Regions from separate parts of the Pradoshia sp. Z3_51 genome, predicted to be linked through region 2. Evidence: riboswitches for the same ligand, from Rfam matches in the RefSeq annotation. Region 2 holds a riboswitch; each other region holds the start of a gene.

Region 1 (2,270 bases), on a different contig from region 2:
TAACATATTTTGTGTTTCTTCATTTAATTTGATGGAATCAAACCGTTGGCTTTTTATCTGATAGTGACCACTAATATCTAGAATCATTGAGTAAAATAAAGCGTTCGTCATATTTATCAAGTAAGGGATTTTTTCAGCGGAAGGGATGCTCGAAATATTATGGTTTGCTAGTATGTTTTGGCTTACTCCCATTAAGTTGGAATGTGTGTAATTACTAAAGACTCGATAAAGCTCATATAATGGTCTGTTTAGTTCCATATAAGCTCTTTCTATGATTTTGTGGCTTGTCCAATAAGTAGGATTCGAAAGAAACTTTTTCGCTCGGCTTTCGCTCTGTTTTTTATCCCCTATTAGGTAATGAATATTAAAGATAGTTTCAATACAATTTCTTGCACACATCACAGCATTTGTTAGATACCCTTCTGTACTAAGGATAAGGCTAGATTTCACGGATTTAATACCTTGAGCAAAGAATAGAAACAGTGCTTCATTTACAAGTTTATTATCGTTATCTTCCGCAATCGCATCATTCAACATCAATAATAATTCTTCTTCCACGTAGGACAGTAAGTCAGCAGATAGTTTCAATGATTCCTTGGTTTCTAGGGCAATTTGATTTCTTACTTCATCGTAGAATAAATGGTTCGAAAGATTTATCGTTTTATCCAAACTGAACACCTCGCTATCACATTGTTAAGAATATTTTAACATATAAAGGAAAAAGATAGTGCTAATTATCTGCAAATTTGTATATATTTTACTTTTTCTCAAGTGCGAATATATTTTTTATCGAATGTTCAGAATATTCCTTGAATTGGAAATTTAAGCGTGATATGATAGGCGTACAAAAAAAGGGCGGTGCAAACCGCCCTTTCTTGCTATTTTAACCTTTCTTGATGTCCTTTCCGTCTTAAAGTCTTAACAATACTCATTTCGGACAAGGCTATCAGTATATTTCGTTCTTCATGGGGGGATAAAGTACGGCTTGGCCCGTTGAAGCCCGGCAACCGGTATTTTTATAATACACGGTGCCAATTCCAGCGGATATAAATCCGGGAGATAAGGAGAGATGGAAAATGCCTGCCTCTTCTTGTGAAGAGGTTTTTTTCATTTACTCACTTCTCTATTTAAAATGAAATGGAGAGATGTAGAATGGCAAATGAAGAAAAGAAGTATCGGTTTGAAACAGTAGGTATACACGGAGGATTGCAGCAGGATTCGGTAACTGGAGCGAGAAGCGTGCCGATTTACCAGACGAATGCTTATTTATTTAAAGACACAGATCATGCTGCGGATTTATTTGGATTAGCTGAAACTGGCTATATTTATACTAGAATCCATAATCCAACTTCAAGTGTATTCGAAGAACGTATAGCAGAATTAGAAGGTGGCATTGGAGCTTTAGCGGTATCAAGTGGTGCTGCAGCTATAACACTCTCAATCCTAAATATTGCGGGAGCAGGTGATGAAATTATCTCTGCGTCCACTCTATACGGCGGAACCTACAATTTATTTGCCAATACTCTCCCTAAGTATGGTATTAACGTAAGGTTCGTGGATCCAAGTGACATTGAAAATTTTAGAGAAGCGATTACATCAAAGACCAAAGCTATTTTTGGAGAAACGATTGGAAATCCAAGCCTGCAGGTTCTTGATATTGAACGGGTGGCGGAAATTGCTCATGAAGCTGGAATTCCGTTAATTATTGATAATACATTTGCAACTCCTTATTTATCCCGTCCGATTGAGTTTGGAGCGGATATCGTCGTACACTCAGCTACGAAATGGCTGCTTGGAAATGGAACCACATTAGGCGGGGTCATAGTGGATGGAGGGAAGTTTGACTGGAATTCATCTAAATTTCCGGGCTTTACTGAACCCGATCCAAGCTATCATGATCTGATTTACAGTGAAGCAATTGGTGCAGCAGCATTTATTGTGAAGGCCAGAGTTCAGCTGTTGAGAGATTTAGGTCCTTCCTTAAGCCCGTACAATGCCTTTCAATTTATTCTCGGATTGGAAACTCTGCATGTGAGGATGAAGGAGCATGTAGCCAATACGAGATTAATAGTTGACTATTTAAAACAGCATCCGGCTGTATCGTGGGTCTTGTATCCAGGAGATTCAGATCACCCTGATTACGAAAAAACGAAGAAATATTTACCCAAAGGTGCTGGAGCAGTCGTTGTTTTTGGAATAAAGGGTGGACGTGAGGCAGGTAAAAAACTGATTGATTCCGTTGAACTGTGGTCCCATGTGGCCAATGTGGG
Region 2 (2,270 bases):
GCAGTTTAACATCTGATTTTCCAAATAGGCTGTTCCAATAGCCATGAATATAATTTCCGAAGTAGCTGTTTTGTGTACTGACGACTTCTGGTGCAACGGCACCATCAATAAATTCGGGCGCTTCAGAAAGGGAATAAGAGTTGGACTTCCCAGTTTTGGCATCCATCACCACAACACCTTTTACCTTAAAGCCATTTCTGGCAGAGACAAAATCACCATAAGAGCGAATATAAAATGGCGTGCCATTATCATCTACTTCAAGCTGTGAATCCCCATAGAATATGTAGGATGGATACTGTAGACGAATACGGCGCTCTGTTTCTTTATTGAAGAATGCAGAAGGAGTGTAGATCATTTCTGCATCAACAAATTTTGGGTTGGCTGATGAATCTGTAGCACTCAATATAAAGTAACCAGGAGTTTCTTTCCCTTTCAGCCATTTGAAGAATCCTGAAAATTCGACTGGAGCAATATAAACATACTCACCATCTACTTTTTGGATTTGTAAATTCCCTAATTCGTAGTAGCTCGTATTTGGTACCTGGCCAAATGCTTTTTTCATTTTATTGCGCGCGTATTGAGGAGGCACGCTGGCCGGCTTTTTATTTTCATCAAATGTTTGAATTTCTTCTTTGATGTCCATTTTAGCTATAGTATACTTTTCATCGGCATTGAACAGAAATGCCGTTAAAAAATAGAGACCGACAAGCAAACTACCTGCAAATAAAATACCCTTAATGGTTCTCTCCATACCCGTAGCAAGCATTGAACCCAGCAAGGTTAGTATGATGACAAAAATCCAAAGAGAAGAGATAGTTTGATCCAATAGGGTGAAGTAATAAAATAAAAATGCTTTAATCGTGATTAATGCAGCTAAGCTGACAAAAACAAGCAGTTTTGTTTTCCCCTTCATATGGATACGTAATTTTTCATTATTTTTGAATGGCACAAGAATAAGTGCCGATATAATCCCAATGATAATGGAATAGATGAAGATATTTCCCACAAAGTACCCCTCCTTATTTTTTCTATAATTTACCTTAATATCCTATACGAATAACTGGCCAAAATGATTCATGAATTGGAAATATTCATGAATTTTAGTTGCTGTAACTTGATTTAGGATATTCTTTATTATAAATCAAAAATATTTTAAATATTATAAATTATTATTGACATTGCTAAACAAGATAGGATATAGTTGGAAACATCAAATTTAATTGAATAGCAAGCGATTCTTATCGAGAGAAGTGGAGGGATTTGGCCCTATGATACTTCGGCAGCGGATTTTTACTATGGTAAAAATACTGTGCTAATTCCAACAAACATCTGTTTGAGAGATAAGAGGAAGCTTTAAGCGAACATATTTCTACTTGTCTTTTTATGTATATGTTCATACAAAGCCTCTTCTGTCTAATGACAGAAGGGGCTTTTTGCATTTCGAATTTTTTAGGCCTGGAGGAGAGAACATGATTGAGTTTCGAAACATAAAAAAGTCATATCAAGCAAATGGTCAAAGCGTAGATGCTCTGAGAGGCGTTCATTTAACGGTTGAAAAAGGGGATATTTTTGGAGTGGTAGGATACAGCGGGGCCGGGAAAAGTACACTTTTGCGTTTAGTTAATATGCTTGAACGGCCTACTGAGGGGGAGGTCCTTTTGAATGGTAAATCGTTTGCCAGTCTCAAAGCAAAGGAATTAAGGGCAGAGAAAAAGAAAATCGGGATGATCTTTCAACATTTCAATTTACTTCAATCTAAGACGGTATTTGATAATGTAGCGATTCCATTGATACTATCCGGCGTTCGTAAAGAAACGATTCAAAATAGAGTTCGAGAATTACTGGAGTTCGTGGGGTTATCAGCTAAGGGTCGAAGTTACCCGGATGAATTGTCAGGGGGACAGAAGCAGAGGGTTGGAATTGCGAGAGCTCTGGCCACGAATCCATCTATCCTGCTATGTGACGAAGCTACATCGGCATTGGATCCGCAGACGACCAGGGATGTTTTAGAGCTATTGAAAAAAATAAACCGAGAATACAATATAACAATTTTGCTTATTACACATGAAATGTCGGTGATTAAAGAGATATGCAATAAGGTCGCTGTCATGGAAAATGGGAGGGTTGTTGAGCAGGGTCCTGTTCTTGATATTTTTTCCAAGCCAACCACTGAGGTTGCCAAGCGGTTTGTTAGAACAGTCATTCACGACGAGATTCCGCAGAGCTTTTTGAAATCCTTAAAGGAGAATAAACCAGCAGTTTGGAAACTT
Region 3 (2,270 bases), on a different contig from region 2:
GAAAGATCATATACAGAAGTCGCGCCCGGAAAATCACCAATTTTTGAAGGATCCCCAGTCACCACCAACACCTCTGATAATCCAAGGGAATGCATGCCCATTAAATGAGATTGCAAGCCAATCAGATTATGATCTCGACAAGTTAAGTGAACAAGAGGCACCGTATTTAACTTTGATTGTAAAATCGACGCTACCGCAAGATTGGATATTCTCGGTGACGCCAATGAATTATCCGCAAGTGTAATCGCATCGGCACCCGAATCTAATAGGTAGCGACTTCCTATTAAAAAATCCTCCAGGCCGAACGTCTTTGGTGGGTCCAACTCCACGATAACCGTCGTTTGTTTTTTTGCCTTACCTGAAATTGTATCTGGACCTTTTCGTTTATATTGAATGATTTCATATGATATAGGCTGATGCTTCGGCTTGGCTACAAAATCTTTCACCTTTACAGGATGAAGATCTTCGATTCCTTTACGAATGGCCTGAATATGGGCAGGAGTTGTACCACAGCATCCACCTAGCAGCCGGACCCCCTGCTTCACAAGCTGCCTTGAACTATTAATGAAATAATCCGCTTCTGTCGAATAGACATATCTTCCATCTGATAAATCAGGTAAGCTGGCGTTTGGATAAGCCGTATAATAGGTATCTTCCAATAAAGGTACTTCTTCGTATGAGCGAATCATATGATAAGGACCCATCCGACAATTGATGCCTAACACATCAGCGCCTGTTTTTTTCATAAGAGAAAACGCCTCACTGACATGCATACCATTTTGCAAAAGGCCTGTTTCATGCAGAGAAATATTCGCGATAAGAGGAAGATCACTCATTTTTCTAGCCGACTCTATTACCGTTAATAATTCGTCTAAATCATAATAGGTTTCAAGTAAAATGCCATCCGGCTTTTCTTCCAATAAAGCGGTCAGCTGTTCATCGAAATATCCCTTAATTTCCGTTAGTGTTAATTCTGAATTCCTAAAGCTCCGCAAGCCGCCAATCGTGCCGATGATGAATGTGTTTGGATCAGCCGCATCTTTCGCTATTTTCATTCCGGCTCTATTAATTTGAGAAACTTCCCTTTCGAGACCATAGCGCTTTAATTTATGAAAATTTGCCCCGAATGTATTCGATTGAATCACATCAGCACCAGCCTCAATATAACTTCTATGCATCTTTTTGATCTGATTGGGGTTTGTCAAATTAAGCTCTTCAAAGCAACTATCAATTCCAAATGAATATAAAAGTGTTCCACTCGCCCCATCTGCGACTAGAATTTTTTCATTTAACGTTTCCAGTAGTTTCACTGTCTTTCCCCCTAATTAGTTGGTTAATGTCTCTGATGAGGAAAACAGACTAATAGAAAAGAGCTTTCATCATGAAAGCCCTCTTTCCTAAGGTCTCTCATCTCTCAAGCATTGCTTGCTGGATTTAGCACCTTGGATTACCATCCAGGTTGCTGAGATTTCAACGGGCCAGTCCCTCCATCTCTCTAGATAAGAATATGAAATTATATATTTACTTAATTTACTATAAATTTTCAGTTATTTCAATCTATTTTGATAATTAACCCAAAAGAGTTAACGATTCAGTATTTTGGGTATGTATGGGATAGGAGTGATGTTAGATGAAGGAAATAATAACAAATCAGTTTAAAAATCCAACTGGTGTCCTCGGAAAGATTGCAGGTAAAATAATGGCCTACGAAAATGAGGAATTATATGAATGGACATTTGATCAATTGTCTATTACCCCAAATGACACACTGCTTGAAGTTGGCTTTGGTCCAGGTGAAGGAATGCATATGCTTTTTAAGAAGTACCCAACCATCCAAATTGATGGTGTCGATCCATCAGAAGAAATGGTGAACAATGCGAGCAAGCGTAATCAAGAACAACTCAACCGCAATCAGCTTCGTTTGTTTAATGGAACTGTTCTCGAGATTCCCAATCCAATAGTGTACGATAAAATATTCAGTGTAAATAGTTATCCATTATGGGAAAATCAAGAGGCTTGTATTCAAAAAATACATTCTTTATTAAAAGAGAATGGAAAACTGACTATAACCGTACAGCCAAGGCAGGAAGAAGCAACTGAAGAACAGGCTTATGCATTTGCCGATGAGATTAAAGAGGTTCTAAACAAAACAGGCTTTAAATCTATTAAGGTTCAAACAAAACCACTCAAACCGTGCTTATCTATTAATGTAACAGCCATCAAATAGCCTTTTTTATGAATATTAGAAGTTCCAATCAAGCTGACGCAAT

Evidence for each region. A riboswitch is a leader RNA that binds a small molecule or an ion and turns the genes downstream of it on or off. The one in region 2 is predicted to bind S-adenosylmethionine.
Region 1: it holds a riboswitch for S-adenosylmethionine, as region 2 does, so the genes downstream of both, AC4BHA_RS13070 (O-acetylhomoserine aminocarboxypropyltransferase/cysteine synthase family protein) here and AC4BHA_RS09735 (methionine ABC transporter ATP-binding protein) in region 2, are expected to answer to the same signal.
Region 3: it holds a riboswitch for S-adenosylmethionine, as region 2 does, so the genes downstream of both, AC4BHA_RS02110 (bifunctional homocysteine S-methyltransferase/methylenetetrahydrofolate reductase) here and AC4BHA_RS09735 (methionine ABC transporter ATP-binding protein) in region 2, are expected to answer to the same signal.

What each region holds. Positions count from the first base shown of each region.
Region 1 is NZ_JBZAJC010000006.1:107,568-109,837, reverse strand. It holds gene AC4BHA_RS13075 (DUF5677 domain-containing protein) at 1-669, opposite strand, end outside; SAM riboswitch class I at 960-1,066, shown strand; gene AC4BHA_RS13070 (O-acetylhomoserine aminocarboxypropyltransferase/cysteine synthase family protein) at 1,153-2,270, shown strand, end outside.
Region 2 is NZ_JBZAJC010000004.1:74,136-76,405, forward strand. It holds gene AC4BHA_RS09730 (YrzE family protein) at 1-1,006, opposite strand, end outside; SAM riboswitch class I at 1,236-1,347, shown strand; gene AC4BHA_RS09735 (methionine ABC transporter ATP-binding protein) at 1,470-2,270, shown strand, end outside.
Region 3 is NZ_JBZAJC010000001.1:476,225-478,494, forward strand. It holds gene AC4BHA_RS02110 (bifunctional homocysteine S-methyltransferase/methylenetetrahydrofolate reductase) at 1-1,310, opposite strand, end outside; SAM riboswitch class I at 1,405-1,506, opposite strand; gene AC4BHA_RS02115 (class I SAM-dependent methyltransferase) at 1,631-2,227, shown strand.